DNA from 2 places in the Nocardioides sp. 31GB23 genome. Region 2 is predicted to be linked to the other one. Evidence: predicted binding sites of a transcription regulator. Region 2 holds the regulator's gene; the other holds the start of a gene.
The links. The regulator LexA, encoded in region 2, represses DNA repair genes until DNA is damaged. The targets are predictions, from matches to a motif close to TCGAACANNTGTTCGA.
Positions count from the first base shown of each region.

Region 1: ABKW28_RS19520 (HNH endonuclease signature motif containing protein) is a predicted target of LexA. The motif match lies at 1,980-1,995, and genes of this name have one in related genera.

Region 1 covers NZ_JBDYKJ010000078.1:2,211-10,138, reverse strand. The annotation lists gene ABKW28_RS19525 (isoprenyl transferase) at 1-200, shown strand, start outside; gene ABKW28_RS19520 (HNH endonuclease signature motif containing protein) at 365-1,966, opposite strand; gene ABKW28_RS19515 (gluconokinase) at 2,103-2,621, opposite strand; gene ABKW28_RS19510 (Fur family transcriptional regulator) at 2,651-3,067, opposite strand; gene ABKW28_RS19505 (metal ABC transporter permease) at 3,054-4,058, opposite strand; gene ABKW28_RS19500 (metal ABC transporter ATP-binding protein) at 4,055-4,849, opposite strand; gene ABKW28_RS19495 (metal ABC transporter substrate-binding protein) at 4,843-5,793, opposite strand; gene ABKW28_RS19490 (reverse transcriptase family protein) at 5,860-7,194, opposite strand; gene ABKW28_RS19485 (antibiotic biosynthesis monooxygenase family protein) at 7,460-7,780, shown strand; gene ABKW28_RS19480 (glycine--tRNA ligase) at 7,851-7,928, shown strand, end outside.
Region 2 covers NZ_JBDYKJ010000037.1:37,019-44,946, reverse strand. The annotation lists partial or broken gene ABKW28_RS13330 (methyltransferase domain-containing protein) at 1-860, opposite strand, end outside; gene ABKW28_RS13325 (LysM peptidoglycan-binding domain-containing protein) at 1,029-1,400, opposite strand; gene lexA (transcriptional repressor LexA) at 1,724-2,458, shown strand; gene ABKW28_RS13315 (alkaline phosphatase D family protein) at 2,566-4,263, shown strand; gene ABKW28_RS13310 (alkaline phosphatase family protein) at 4,263-5,576, shown strand; gene ABKW28_RS13305 (DUF305 domain-containing protein) at 5,664-6,287, opposite strand; gene ABKW28_RS13300 (DUF6153 family protein) at 6,378-6,854, opposite strand; gene ABKW28_RS13295 (hypothetical protein) at 6,940-7,593, opposite strand; gene ABKW28_RS13290 (ATP-dependent DNA helicase) at 7,593-7,928, opposite strand, start outside.

The DNA.
Region 1 (7,928 bases), on a different contig from region 2:
ACCTCGCCGACGCCGACATGGTCTGGCGCACCTCCGGCGAGCAGCGGCTGTCCAACTTCATGCTCTGGCAGGCCGCCTACGCCGAGATGGTCTTCACCGACGTGCTCTGGCCCGACGTCGACCGGCGCGCGCTGTGGTCGGCCATCGAGACCTACGCGTCCCGCGACCGCCGCTACGGCGGCGCGCTGCCCAACGCCTAGCCGGCCGGGGACTCATGCGCTTGCCAGGGGTTGCAACACCCATCAAGCGCAGGACTTCCCTGACAAGTCCGCGGCCTGGGCTCACGCGTACGCATTGACGGTCCGGGCGTGCCGGTACCCCCGTCGCGCTGGTGCTGCGGCGGGGGTGCGGCGAGTCGGCTGGTTCAGACGGGCCGGGTCGGCGGTCTGGTGAGTGGTGGCCGGCCGAGGTCGGTGGTGCCTCGCGGCTCGACGAGGTACTGGTAGCGGTGCGGGCTGGTCCACACGAAGCCGGTGGGGGTGGGGCGGTAGGTCCACGCGGTGTGGGTCTTGGCGCGGTGGTGGCGCCTGCAGAGGGTGGCCAGGTTCGCGGTGGTGGTCTGGCCGGGTGGGCCGTCGGGGTCGTAGGTGGTGATGTGGTCGAGGTCGGCGTGGGTCTCGTCGGGTCGGCGGCGTCGGGCGCGGCGGGTGCAGTGCGGGAAGACGCAGCGGGGGTGGCGTTGGCGGGTCTGCTCGGCGAGCCGGTCGCTGGGGGCGTAGCCGGGGGTGGTGATCTCCTCGGCCAGGTCGAGGGGCCGGCGGGGGTGGGGTCGTAGGTCGGGTGCGCTGGCGAAGCGGCGGATGTCCTCGGCGGTGACCTGACCGGTGGGCTTGGTGTTGAGGTGCTCGATGTTGCCCGGCTGGGTGGCGCGGAAGGGGTGCTCGTAGGCCTCGGGGTCGAGGCCGCCACCGGTGATGGTGCGGTAGGAGATGTGGGTGCCGGGCACGCGGAGCCACTGGGCGAGCTGGTCGGTGGTGATGAAGCTGCGGGTCTCCTCGACGCGGGCCAGGTGCAGCCCGGCGGAGGGTGCGAACGGGTCGGCACCCATCCGGCAGGTGGTGGGGTCGGTGCCGGCCAGGGCGGTGTCGGTGAGGTGGATGTTGAGCACGACCTGCCGGGCGGTGCTTCGAGACGGTTGCTGCGCAACCTCCTCAGCAACCGTGTGGCAACCACCGGTGTCGAGGGAGTCGCTGGTGAGGTCGAGGGTGGTCTGGGTGCGGGCGAGGATGCCGAGGGCTTGGGAGCGGCGTACGTCGAGTGGTTGGTCGGAGCCGGCGAGGGCGAGGTTGCGGGCCTCGCGGGCCACGGCGTTCTCGAGGTCGAGGGCGTCGGCGAGGTCGAGGCAGCCGGTGATGTCGGCGGTGCCCTCGATGCAGGCGCCGCCGCGGGTGGCGGTGTCGAGGTGGATGTCGAGCCTGCGGTCCTCGGCGGCCTTGGCGCGGTTGTCCTCGGCGGTCTCGGGGTCGAAGCGGCACAGGGCTTCCTCGATGAGGCGGGCCAGGGCGGCGTAGGAGCAGGTGGCCGCGACACCGGCGAGGTGCCGGTCGACCCACTCGGCGGCCTCGGCGGGCAGGGCGAGGGTGGCCTCGGCGATGCGGCGGGCCCGCCACACCGGCACCCGACCGGCGGTGACCGCGCCGTGGAGGCGGGGGAGGCGGTAGCGGGCCTCGACCACGTGGGCGACGTAGCCCACCGCGGCGTCGGCGGAGAGGCCGATGGCGGTGCCGTACTCGACGATTGCGAACTCGGAGACCGACGGGGCACCCGGTCCGGCGATGCTGACCTGCAGGTCGGTGCCGGGCAGCACCGCGGCGCGGGCCGGGTCGGAGGTGGTGTGCATCGCCGCCCAGGTGCAGGTCGCCTCGTACATCGCGACCTCGGCGGCGTCGCGGGCGGCGCGCTGGGAGCGGGCGTAGGCGAGCACCGCGTCGGCGGTGTCGCAGCGCTCCAGCTCCTGGGTGGCCATGAACCCATTTTACTAGAACACGTGTTCGAGTCAAGGGTTTCGGGACACCTGTGGACCGTCCCTGCGGGACGTCTCGGCCCCGAGGGCGAGGCTGGTGCTCGTCGGGTGTCAGGGTGCCGTCGACCGGCGTTTGGGCCTACGAGCGGCGTACGTCGTGGCGGTGTGCGGCGAGCGCGTCGAGCGCGGCCGCCACGACCTCGTCGAGGGGCGGGGTGACGTCGACGACGCGGCCGGCCTCGTCGTCGCCGAGCGGCTCGAGGGTCTCGATCTGCGAGGTGAGCAGGGAGGTCGGCATGAAGTGGCGGGTGCGCTGGGCCATCCGCTCCGCCAGCACCTCGGTCGGCGCGTGCAGGTGCAGGAACCACAGGTCGGGCACGTGCCCGCGCAGCCGGTCGCGGTAGGCGCGCTTGAGCGCCGAGCAGGTGACGACGCCGTGGTGGCCGTCGCGCTCGTTGGCGGCCATCGCCTCGCCCACCCGGGTCAGCCAGGGCCACCGGTCGGCGTCGGTGAGCGGGTCGCCGGCCTCCATCTTGGCCACGTTGGCGCGCGGGTGCAGGTCGTCACCCTCGGTGAAGCCCCACCCCAGCGACTCGGCCACGCGCTCGGCGACGCTCGACTTGCCGGTGGCGGAGACACCCATCACCACGACCTGCACGCCGTCGACCCTAGGCGACGCCCGGGTGCTCAGGCCCGGCAGGCGGGGCAGGTGCCGAAGATCTCGAGGGTGTGGCTGACCTCGTCGTAGCCGTGCTCGGCCGCGATCGACCGGGTCCAGCTCTCCACCGCCGGGCCCTCGACCTCGACCGTGCGTCCGCAGGAGCGGCACACCAGGTGGTGGTGGTGGGTCGCCGAGCAGGCGCGGTAGATGGCCTCGCCACCCTCGGTGAGCAGCCGGTCGATCTCGCCCGCGTCGGCCAGGCGCTGCAGGGTGCGGTAGACCGTGGCCAGCCCGACGGTCTCGCCCCGCCTGCCCAGCAGGTCGTGGATCTCCTGGGCCGAGCGGAAGTCGTCGAAGCTGGCCATCGCCTCGGCGACCGCCACCCGCTGACGGGTCGGACGCAGGCCCGGCGACGGCGGTGTGGGGCGCTCAGTGCTCGTCATAGTGCTTCCCGTGGGGTGCGTGCCGGTGGCCGTCGTGGACGTAGTCGACGTGGTCGCCGTGGGGGACCGCGAGGTGGCCGCAGTCGGGGCCGTGCTCGTGGTCGTGGTGGGCGGTGACCTCGTGCTCGTCGGGCGCCACGTCGGGGAACGGCGCCCGACGTCGCTGACGGCGGCGCAGCAGCACGCCCAGCGGCCAGGTCGCGACGAAGCAGGCCAGCGCGAGCAGCACGATCGCGGGCCCGGGCGGCACCGTGAGGCCGTAGGACTGCGAGAGGTACGCCGACGCGAGCAGGCCGCCGACGCCGGCACCCGCGCCGACCACCACGGCCCCGGCGACCGTGGCCCGGAACGAGCGCGCCAGCTGCTGCGACGTGGCGACCGGCACGATCATCAGCGCCGAGACGAGCAGCAGCCCCACGGTGCGCATCGCCACCGTGACCGTGACCGCGGCCAGGACGGCGACCAGCAGGTTGTAGGCGCGCACGTTGAGCCCGGCCACCTTGGCGAAGTCCTGGTCCTGGGCGACGGTGAACAGCTGGGGCATCAGGCCCAGGCCGAGACCGAGGATCACCACGGCCAGGGCGAGGGTGAACCAGATGTCGGTCAGGGAGATCGAGGTGATCGACCCGAAGAGGTACTGCTGCAGCGTGGCGCCGGTCTGCCCGGCGAGCCCGGTGATCATGACGCCGCCGGCCAGGCCGCCGTAGAAGAGCAGGGCCAGCGCCAGGTCGCCGCTGGTGTGGCCGCGGTCGCGGATCACCTCGATGGCCACCGCGCCCAGGATGGCGACCACGACGGCCGTCCAGGTCGGGGCGATCCCGGTGAGCAGGCCCAGTGCGACGCCGGTGACGGCGACGTGGCCCAGCCCGTCGCCGAGCAGCGCCAGCCGGCGCTGCACCAGGTAGGTGCCGATGACCGGGGCGGCCAGGCCGGTGACCAGCGCCGCGAGCAGCGCGCGCTGCATGAACTCGTAGCCGAGGAGATCGATCACAGCCGGTGGTCCTCCCGGTCCCAGGGGGCCACCACGTCGGGGTGGTGGTCGTGGCGACCCGCGTCGAGGTCGTGGTGGTGGTGCCCGTGGGCGTCGCTGAGGTCGAGCGGCGGGCCGTCGTAGACGAGGCGGCCGTCGCGCAGCACCACGGTGCGGTCGACGAGCGGTGCGAGCGGCCCCAGCTCGTGGGTCACCAGCACGATCGTGCTGCCCGAGCGCGAGAGGGTGGCCAGCGCCTCGGCCAGGGCCTCCTGGTTGGGCAGGTCGACCCCGGCGGTCGGCTCGTCGAGGAAGAACAGGTCGGGGCCTCCGGCCAGCGCGCGCGCGATGAGCACCCGCTGCTGCTGGCCGCCGGACAGCGTGGCCACGCTGTCCTTCGCGCGGTCGGCGAGCCCGACGACCTCGAGCGCCTCGGTGACGGCCGCCCGGTCGGCGCGGCTGGGCAGCGACAGCACGCGTCGACGGGTCAGCCGCCCGGAGGCGACCACCTCACGCACCGAGACCGGTACGCCGCTGGCCGCGCTCGCCCGCTGCGGGACGTAGCCGAGGCGGTGCCAGTCGCGGAAGGAGCCCATCGGGATGCCGAACAGCTCCAACGAGCCGCGCTCCAGCGGTCGGAGCCCGGTCAGCGCGCGCACCAGTGTCGACTTGCCGGAGCCGTTGGGGCCCAGCAGGGTCACGAACTCCCCGGCCCGGACGGTGAGGTCGACCTGGCGCACGACGGGGCGACCGCCGAGCACCACCGCGCCGTCGCGCAGCTCGACCACCGGGTCCGCATCGGGGTTCAGCAACGGTTCGCCTCCTGGAGGGCGGCGAGGTTGGAGCGCATGAGGGAAAGGTAGTCCTCGTCGGCCGTGTCGTCGGTCAGGCCCTCGATGGTGTCCAGGACCGCGGTGTCGACGCCGGCGTCGGCGGCCAGGACCTCGGCGGCCTGGGGGCTGACCAGGCTCTCCGAGAAGACCGTGGTGATGCCGGTGTCCTCGATGAGGTCCTGCAGCTCGGCGAGCGCGGCGGGCGTCGGCTCGGCATCGGGGGAGAAGCCGTTGATCGAGGCCAGCTCGAGGTCGTAGCCCTCGAGGTAGCCGAAGGCGTCGTGGTTGGTCACCACGGTGCGGATCTCGCAGCCCGCCAGGCCCTCGGTGTACTCGCCGTCCAGCGTCTCGAGGTCGCTGCGCAGCTCGGCGGCGCGCTCCTCGAACGAGTCCGCCTCGTCGGGGTCGATCTCGGCGAGCCGCTCGGCCACCGCGTCGCCGAGGTCGGCCATCCGCAGCGGGTCGAGCCAGAAGTGCGGGTCGAGCTCGCCGTGGTCGTGGCCGCTGTGGTCGTCCTCGTCCTCGCCCTCGTGCTCCTCGTCGGAGTGCTCGTCCTCGAAGGGGATCAGGTCGACGACGGTCGCGGCGTCGAGCACCTCGGTCCCGCTGACCTCCTCGGCCGCCTCGTCCACGGCCGGCTGCAGGGAGTCGACGTAGACCAGCAGGGCGGCGTCGGAGAGGGCGGCGGTCTGGCCGATGCCGAGCTCGAGGTCGTGCGGCTCGCCGCCGGGCTGGGTGAGGTTCTCGACCTCGAAGGCGTCACCGGCCACGCGCTGCGCGACGTACTGCAGCGGGTAGAGGCCGGCCACCACCGTCTCGGAGCCCTCCGACCCGGACGTGCTGTCCGAGGTCAGGGCGCCGCACCCGCTCAGGGCGAGAGCGAGTGCGGCGGTGGCGGGCAGCAGGGCGCGACGGGAGGTCATGAGAACGATTCTCAGTCAGTTGAGAATCGTTGTCAATTCGGGATCGCGCGGTGCGGACGGCGCTGGTCATCGGCTCCAGTCGACGGCGTCGTGCTGGGCCAGCAGCCGGGCGCCCCGCACGGGATCGTGCTGGGCGACCCACGTGATCCTGCCCCGCAGGTGCTGGGCGAAGGCCGGGTGCCGCTCGCGGTTCTGGGTGCTGGGGCCGTGGGTGAGGCAGTTGTGCAGGATCGCCCGCAGCCGGTCGACCTCGACGCGGGAGACCCGGGGCCGCTCGTTGACCACGAGACCCCCGAGGACCTGGCGCCCTCCGCGCGGCATCACGCCGGTCTTGCGCTGGTTGAGGCGGAAGCCCTCCTCGCGCACGACCCCCTCGATCGCGTCGAGCAGCCGCGAGGTGCCCGTGCCCCAGGACCGGCCTCCGGAGAAGGCGAGGTCGTCGGCGTAGCGCGTGTAGCGCCCGCCCCACGACCCGGCCAGGGCGCCCAGTCGCACGTCGAGCCGGAAGGCGGCGAGGTTGGCCAGGGCCGGCGAGGTGGGGGCGCCCTGGGGGAGGTGGGGTGCGGCGAGCCGGCGCCCGAGCCGCCAGTGCGCATCGAGGAGGGCGTCGTCGGCGGGCCTGGGCACGCTGCGCCACAGCGACAGGGGCAGGACGCTGGTCACCAGCCCCGACAGGCGGTGCGCCACCGGTTCCGGGTAGCCGGCGCTGCGCCAGATCCCGTACACGCGGGCGACGGTGACGCTGGCGAAGAACGACTCCAGGTCCAGGCGCAGCACCACCGGCCGCCCGGCGTGCGGCAGCGCGTAGGTCCGCACCGAGCCACCCGGCCGGAAGCCCCGGGCCGCCTCGTGCGGCGGGACCGAGGACAGCACCTCGTCGAGCAGGCGGCGCTGGATGCCCTTCAGCTCGAGCTTGGGGGCCTCCAGCACCCGGATCGCCCCGCTCGACGCGACGCGGTGGCTGACGCGGTAGTGCTGCAGGCGCCCCTGGCTCGTCGTGCGGGCCAGGCGCCGCGGATCGGCGTACCACTCCAGCTCGCTGCTGGTGAGACCGAGCCACCCCGCGAGGTCGTCGAGGTCGTGCAGGGTCGGCAGGCCCCACCGGTTGGTGAGCATCCGGGTGCCCACGACCGGTCGGGTCGCAGGTCGCGCCGCGGTCGTCCGCGCGGTGGTCGGCCGCGTCGCGGCGTCGGCGTCGACGAAGGCGGCGACGATGCGCGCCAGCTCCCGCGAGCGGTCCAGGGGCGGTCGCGGGTACAGCTCGAGCGTGTGCCGGGCCAGCCGGTCCAGCCACCGGCGTCGACTGCCCAGGACCTCCGCGCCGCTGGCCACCAGGCCGCGCTGCGTCCAGCTCCCGGCGAGGAGTCCCGCGGCCAGCGCGTGCGCGAGGTCGTCCCTCACCGTGCCCCCTCCGGGCACCCGAGCGGTCCGGGAGCCTCGAGCCTGGTGTGCGGCAGCGCTGCCCGACCTGTCCCGTCGTGCGCGCGAGGACCTGCAGCGGAGCGCAGCGTCTCGCGCGCGGTGCGGTGCCCGGACGTACCGGTGGCCCCCGGGGTAGCCCCGGGGAGGTGGACCGACGTCGCGCGCCAGCTCACCGTCTCGAGAAGGCGCTGCCGCACACGGTGACCATATCCTTTACCTGGAGCTCCCGGGCTAGGGTCGGCTCGTGCTCGTCGTCAACAGGTTCCGCGTCCCCGAGGACGAGGCGGTGCAGTTCCGCGCCGACCTCGAGAGCGCGCACGCGGTGCTCGCCGCCCGACCCGGCTACGTCGACGGCACCGTGGGGTGCAACCTCGACGAGCCCACGCTGTGGGTGCTGACCACGCGCTGGGAGCACGTGGGCGCCTACCGCCGCGCGCTGTCGTCGTACGACGTCAAGATGGGCGCGGTGCGCCTGCTCGCGAGGGCGATCGACGAGGCCAGCGCCTACGAGCTCGTCGAGCCCGGGACCGACCTCAACGTGGCGGCCGCCCGGTCGTTAGGCTGAGCTCTTCCCGCACATCCTCCCGCCCGCCGGCAGCCAGCCGGTGCGCCTGCACGCGAAAGTGAGCCCCTCCGTGGCCAAGCCGCCTCCCTCCGTCGTCGACAGCGTCGTCTCCCTCGCCAAGCGCCGGGGCTTCGTCTACCCCTGCGGC
Region 2 (7,928 bases):
CCCCCCCCCCCCCCCCCCCCCCCCCCCCCCCCCCCCCCCCCCCCCCCCCCCCCCGGTCGTGCCGGGCGCTGCGCGACGACCTGCCACAGCGCGCCGAGCCGGAGGAACGGCTCCTGGTCGCACAGCGCGAGCTCGAGGCGCTCCAGCGCCGCGAAGTAGACCGGGTCGGCCTTGAGGGTGTCGTCGGCGAGGTAGTCGTTGGCGACGCGAGCGGCGTACCGCCCGACCACCTCGAGCCCGGCGTCCACCAGGAGGCCCTCGACCTCCTCGGGGGGCACCGCCCGGGCGGTGGTGGCGAAGGTGGCCGACTCCATGTCGTCGCGCTCGAGCTGGTCGAGCGCCGCCTCCGGGCCCTCGCGCACCAGCCGGCCGAGCACCCGGGCGGCGGGGTTGGGCGCCATCACCGAGACCCGTCCGCCGGGGCGCGCCGCCCCCGCCAGACGTCGCACGTCGGCAGCGCCGGTCTCGGCGGGGCGGTAGTGCACCACGAAGTGGCACAGCACCAGGTCGAAGCCGCCGCCGACCGCGCCCAGGTCGTCGATGGACCCCTCGACGGTCACCAGCCACTCCCCCACCCCGGCCGACTCCGCACGCGAGCGGGCCTCGGCGAGCCAGGAGGCCGCGGGGTCCAGGACCGTCACCTGGTGACCCATCCGGGCCAGCGCGACCGCGTCGCGCCCGTCGCCGCCGCCCACGTCGAGCACCCGCAGCCCACCGTCGGTCCCACCCAGCGCCTGGGCCTGGCGGCGCAGCGTCTCGCGCACCACGCTGAACCGCAGCCGGCCCCACGGCGCCTCGCACCAGGCCTGCCACTGCGCCAGTCGTTCCTCGAACACGTCGTCGTCGCGAGCCGCACCCATGCCCCCACCCTGACCGAGGCGCACCCGGACATGGCGCGAGGGGCGGGCCCACTGCGGGCCCGCCCCTCGTCTTTCCCCTGGTTTCGCCGGCCGGGGTCGAGGCGACCGGCGAAAATCGTGGGCGGCCAGGTGGCCGCCGTGCCCGGACCTCACGCCCGGGCGTCCGGCTCAGCCGGCCGGGACGACCAGCCGCTGACCGGTGACCACCAGGCCACCGTCGAGGGAGTTGAGCCGCTGAATGCGCTCGATGACCTCACGCACGTCGCCGGCCTCGGCACGCTCGGCAGCGATCGCCCACAGCGTGTCGCCCGTGCCGACGGTGATCATCTCGGTCGCCGGGGTGGGACCGGACTCGCTGGTGGCCACCGAGCCGCCGGCCAGGACGACGCCCACCAGGGCGACGAGCAGCAGGCCGAGCGCCAGCACCACGAGCCGGCCGCGGCGGGTCAGCCGGACGGGGGCAGGGGTGGTGGCAGGGGTGGTGCGGGCCGGGCGCAGGCGGAGCTGGGCCGGGGTGGCGGTGAGGGTCATCGTGCTCATCTGGACCTCCTGGGGAAGGGGGTGGTCGGGTGGTCGATCGCTGCGAGGTGATGTCTACCGACGACCACCGACAGTCCCGCTCGAACCGGCCATCAGGCACCGGATCGACCAGGTGTTCGATCGAACACATGAGCGAGACTAGATCAGGTGTTCGACGCACGCAAGGGGTCTGGTGAACAATTGTTCGAGACGGTGAGGGCGGCCCGCAGCTCGCGACACGCAGTCGAACAGATGTTTGAAGTCGGACGCGTGCGGCGATAACGTGGCCCCACGACCATCCGAGCGGACTCCCCGGCTCGGGCCTCGCGCACGAAAGGCACACGATGGCGACCAAGGACGGCGGCCCCCGCAAGCGGGGCGTCGCAGAGCTGCCCGACGGGCCCCCCGACGCGACCGGCCTGACCCCGCGTCAGGTCAAGGTGCTGGCCTGCATCAAGGAGGCCATCGAGACCCGCGGCTACCCGCCGAGCATGCGCGAGATCGGCCAGGCCGTCGGCCTGACCAGCACGTCCAGCGTCTCCCACCAGCTCAAGGTGCTCGAGGAGAAGGGCTTCCTCAAGCGCGACCCCCACCGCCCCCGCGCCCTCGAGGTCTTCCTGCCCGAGCTGATGGCCCGGCGCAAGGCGATCTCCTCGGCCGACGAGAGCTCGGTCGACGAGACCGACATCGGTAACACCATGCCGGCGGCCTCCTACGTGCCGGTCGTGGGCCGGATCGCCGCCGGTGGCCCGATCCTGGCCGAGGAGCGCGTCGAGGCGGTCTTCCCGCTGCCGCAGCAGCTCGTCGGCGACGGCCAGCTGTTCCTGCTCGAGGTCTCCGGCGACTCGATGATCGACGCCGCGATCTGCGACGGCGACTACGTGGTGATCCGCCAGGAGCAGACCGCCAGCAACGGCCAGATGGTCGCCGCCCTGATCGGCGAGGAAGCCACCGTCAAGACCTTCCAGCGCAAGGACGGCAAGGTCTGGCTGCTGCCCCACAACGACGCCTACGAGCCCATCGACGGCACCCACGCCTCGATCCTGGGCGTCGTCACCGCCGTGCTCCGCAGCGTCTGAGCCCCACCACCGACCCGCCACCGACCCGCCGTCGAACCGACGGTGAACAGTGGGTGTCGACACCCCCGTCCGCGTCACGCGGGCGGGGTTTCGTCGTTGGATGAGGCGTGACCCCACCCCAGAGCCCGACCTCGACCTCGCTCGCCCGGCGTACCGTGCTGGCCGCCGGAGGCGCCGGCAGCGTCGCGATCGCCGCCGGCAGCGGCGCCCTGCCGGCCGCCCAGGCGGCCCGGGCCCGCCACGACGTCTTCGCCCACGGGGTCGCCTCGGGCGACCCGCTGCCGCGCGCGGTGCTCATCTGGACCCGGGTCACCCCCACCCGCGCCGCCACCCCGGGCTCCGGCAAGGGCCCGCGGCTGGGGGTGCGCTGGGAGGTCGCCACCGACCGCCGCTTCCGCGACGTGGTGCGCCGCGGCCGCTTCGTCACCAGCGCCGCGCGCGACCACACCGTCAAGCTCGACGTGCGCGGCCTGCGGCCCGCGACGACCTACTACTACCGCTTCACCGCTCGCGGCCAGCGCAGCCCCGTCGGCACCACCCGCACCGCCCCGGCCAAGCGCGCCACGCCAGCCAACCTGCGCTTCGGCGTGGTCTCCTGCGCCAACCTGCAGGCCGGCTGGTTCAGCGCCTACCGGCTGCTCGCCGAGCGCGACGACCTGCACGCGGTGCTGCACCTGGGCGACTACCTCTACGAGTACGCCCCCGGCCAGTACGGCATGGGCCAGGACAACGTCGACGTCCGCGCCCACGACCCGGCCCGCGAGATGGTCTCGCTGTCCGACTACCGCCGCCGGCACGCGCAGTACAAGACCGACCCCGACCTGCAGGCGCTGCACGCGAGGTACGCCTGGATCGTGACCTGGGACGACCACGAGGTCACCAACGACCAGTGGCGCAAGAACGCCGAGAACCACGACGACAGCGAGGGCGACTACCTCAAGCGGCGCGCCCGCGCCCACCGCGCGTACGACGAGTGGATGCCGGTGCGCATGGACGGCACCGCCTCGCTGGGCGACGGCGCGCGGCTCTACCGGCGGCTGCGCTTCGGCGACCTGGCCGAGATCAGCATGCTCGACCTGCGCACCTACCGCTCCCAGCAGGTCGCCACCCCGGTCGTCGACGCCGAGGTCAACGACCCGTTGCGCACCATCACCGGCAACCGGCAGATGGAGTGGCTCAAGGACTCCCTGACCCGGGGCGACCACGCCCCGCAGTGGAAGGTGATCGGCAACCCGGTGATGATCGCGCCCGTCACCTTCGCCGACCTGCCCAACGAGCTCATCGACCCCGTCAACAACGTCACCGGGCTGCTGCCGCAGGACGGCGCGCCGTACAACGTCGACCAGTGGGACGGCTACACCGCCGACCGGCGCGAGGTCTTCGCCCACATCCGCGACCACCAGGTCAAGGACGTGGTCTTCGTGACCGGCGACATCCACTCCGGCTGGGCCTGCGACCTGCCGCTGGACACCTCGGCCTACCCGGTGCTCGGCGACTCGGTCGGCGTCGAGCTCGTCTGCTCCTCGGTGACCTCCAACAACCTCAAGGACATCACCGGCCAGCCCGCGCTGACCCCGGTGGTGGAGGCCGCGATCCAGGCCAACAACCGCCACATCAAGTACCTGAACTTCGACGACCACGGCTTCTCGGTGCTCGACATCACCGCCGAGCGCACCCAGATGGACTGGTTCGTGATCGGCGCGCGCGACGACAAGCAGACCACCGCGACGCACGACGCGTCGTTCGAGACCCTCGCCGGCACCAGCACGGTGCGGCGCGTGGCGACCCCGGTCGGAGACCGCTGATGTGCGAGCCCAGCACGCCCCGCCGCACCGACGGCCAGGCACCCTTCGACCGTGGGCTCGGCGAGATCCGCGCCGGGCGGCGTACGGTCCTGACCGCCGCGGCCTCGGGCCTGGCGTTCTCGACGCTCGCCGGCATTGACCCGGCCGTGGCTGCCGGCCCCGCGACCCGCAAGCGCGCCTACGTGCTCGTCGTCGACGGCTGCCGGCCCGAGGAGATCGACAGCGGCCTGACGCCCAATCTGCTGGCGCTGCGCGAGGGCGGCGTGCACCACCCGCGGGCCACGTCGATGCCGGTGATGGAGACCATCCCCAACCACACGATGATGATGACCGGGGTGCGGCCCGACCGCAGCGGCGTGCCGGCCAATGCCGTCTACGACCGCGAGCTGGGCGACGTCCGCACCCTCGACCGGCCCTCCGACCTGCGCTTCCCCACCGTCATCGAACGCCTCAACCGGCGCGGACTGCGCACCGGCACGGTGCTGAGCAAGGAGTACCTCTACGGCATCTTCGGCGAGCGGGCCACGCACCGCTGGGAGCCGTTCCCGATCGTGCCGATCTCGGGGCACGCCCCTGACGAGTTCACGATGCGCGCGACGCTCGACATGGTCGAGACGTTCGACCCGCACCTGGTCTTCGTCAACCTCGGCGACGTCGACCGGCTCGGGCACACCGACCTCACCGGGCCCACCACCCTCGAGGTCGCGCGCCGGCTCGCGCTGGTCAACACCGACCGGCTCGTGGGCGACTTCGTGGCCGAGCTGAAGAGCTCGGGGCGCTGGGAGCACTCGATCGTCATCGTGCTGGCCGACCACTCGATGGACTGGTCCTACCCCGACCGCATCGTCTCGCTGCAGGGGCCGCTCTCCGAGGACCCGTTCCTGGCCGGGCGCTTCGCGATCGCCGACAACGGCGGCGCCGACCTCGTCTACTGGACCGGCCCGCGCGCCCAGCGCGACAAGGCCGTACGCCGCATCCGCCGCATCGCCTCCGACGTGCCCGGCGTGCTGAAGGCCTGGGACCGCCGCGCCGACTGGCTGCGCCTGGGCCCCGAGTCGGGCGACGTGGTGGTCTTCTGCCGGGCCGGCTGGCGCTTCAGCGACCCCGACGTCTTCTCCAACCCCATCCCCGGCAACCACGGCCACCCCGCGACCCGCGCCATCCCGTTCTTCATCGGCGGCGGGCACCGCTCGGTCACCCCCGGCACGGTCTCCCCACGCCACGCCCGCACCACCGACGTCGCCCCCACCGTCGGGGCGTTCTTCGGGCTCAAGCCGCCGCGGGGCGGGTACGACGGGCGCTCTCGGCTGTAGGCCGGCACAGCAGCGGGGCGAGCCGCGGGACGTCATACCTCCCGCGGCTCGCTGACGTCCCGCCCGTATGACGTCCCGCGGGGCCGGTCAGCCGAGGAGGCCGCGCATCGTCTCGATCTCGACGCCCTGGCTCTCCTCGATCTCGGCGGCGAGCTCGACGGCCGGCCGGTAGCGGCCGTCCTCCTGCTCGGTGCGGGCCATCTCGACCGCGCCCTCGTGGTGCTCGATCATCATCTCGAGCCACATCGTCTGGAAGTCACCGGCGCCGGCGTCCTGCAGGGCGTCCATGTCGGCGCCCGTCATCATGCCGGGCATGGCGTCGTCCATGCCCTCCATGGTCTCGGACATGTCACCGGAGCCGTGGCCGGCGTTGGCGTGGTCGAGCATGGTCGGCGGGACCTCCTCGTCCCAGTCGCCCAGCCAGTCGCTGAAGGTCTCGATCTCGGGGACCTGGGCGTCGCGGATGCCCTCGGCCAGCTGCGCGACCTCGGGGTCGAGGTCGCGCCCGCGGGTCAGGTCGACCATGGCCACCGCCTGGGCGTGGTGCTGGACCATGTCGCGCGCGAAGGCGACGTCGGCGTCGTTGTGCTCGGTGGCCGAGAGCTCGGTCGTGGTGGTGCCGGCCTCCTCGCCGCCGCAGGCGACCAGAGAGGTCGCGAGAGCGGTGACGAGCAGGCTCGCGCCCAGGGCGCGGGTGAAGCGGTGGGACATGGGTGTCTCCTGGTGTCAGGTGGTCCGGGGATCGTGCGGGGCGGCGGTGCCGCGCGGAGCCGACGTACGTCGGGCGCGGCGCGGCGCTGCTCAGCACCTGACGACGGAGAACTCCCACACCGCTGGTGGACCCGTGCCTCCCGGCCGGTCGCGGGAGGTGACCCTCAGGGCCAGCGCGGCGCGCAGCTCGGCCCACACCGGCGGTGCTCGGTGCCGCAGGCCGGCCAGGGCCAGGAGCATGCCGGCGGCGGCGGCCAGCATGGCGGCGCACAGCACCACCATCTCCGCGGCGCCGTGCTGGAGGCCGTGGCCCTCGTCCGCCGCGGCCTCGCTGCCGTGGTGGGCACCGTGCTCTGCAGCCGTCCCGGTCGAGTCAGCTGCCGGGGCGACGGAGGCCCCCGAGGCCGGGGCGCCGTGGCTGACGCCGACGCCGTGCAACCCGAGCGCGTGCATGCCCAGGATTCCGAGCACGAGGGCGGCGACGGCGACCAGCAGGCCGACACCCACGGGCGCGGTGCCACGGCTCCGGGCCACCTGGGCCGTCGGCGTCGAGCTCACCACCTGCACGCCCCCAGCCTACGAGCGGGTCCCCCGGACGTCATACGTCGCTGGGCTCGCTGACGTCCCGCCTGTATGACGTCCCGGCGAGGTCTCAGGCCTGGCCGGGCGGCGCTTGGACCGTCTCGCCGGTGATGGTCCACCACACTCTCGGGTGCGGGGTCACGATGGCGACCTCCAACCGGGTGGCGAGCCTGCTGGGTGGGACCTCGACCTGGACGACCCCCTCCTCGTCCACCCGCTGCATGGCCGGGAACACCAGGTCGACATCGATCCAGACGGTCGTGGCGGTTTCGACGATGTGTCGGACCTGCTCGTCGCTGATGCCGACGAACTCCGCACGCACGGGCTCGGTGCGCACCAACAGGCGCTCCTCGCGCAGCTGATCGGCCAGCGTCACGAACTGGTCGCAGACCTGGCACGAGCCGTTGCGCAGCTCGGGGTCGGCGATCGAGGTGCGCAGGGCGTAGGTCAGCTCCTCGGCCAGGTAGTCGGCGTACGCGCGGGCGTAGGCGACGTCAGGCTCGCCGTCGAGCGGGACGGCCGGAGCCACGGGCTCGCCGAGGTCGAGCTCCTCGAGCACCTCGACGGTCGGCCAGCCGCGCTGTTGGCTCGACGAGGCGGTTGATGGTGAGGTGCCTGCCGCGGTGGTGTCGCCGTTCTCGCCGCTCGCTCCCCCAGAGCAACCGGCCAGCAACCCCGCCAGCAGCAGCGCTGCGACGACGGCACCCGAGGTGGCGCGACGCATCACACGTCTTTCGCGGAGGAGGCGAGCCGCGCCAGCGCCTTGCGGACCACGGCGGGGTCGGTGGTGGTCCACATCGGCGGCAGGCTGGCCTTGAGGAACGAGCCGTAGCGCGCGGTCGCCAGCCGGGGGTCGAGGACGGCCACGACGCCGCGGTCGGAGGTGGTGCGGATCAGCCGGCCCGCGCCCTGGGCCATCAGCAGCGCCGCGTGGGTGGCCGCGACCTGCATGAAGCCGTTGCCGCCGGCCTTGTCGGCCGCCTTCTGCCGCGCGCTCATCAACGGGTCGTCGGGGCGCGGGAAGGGGATGCGGTCGATGAGCACCAGCTGGCAGGTGTC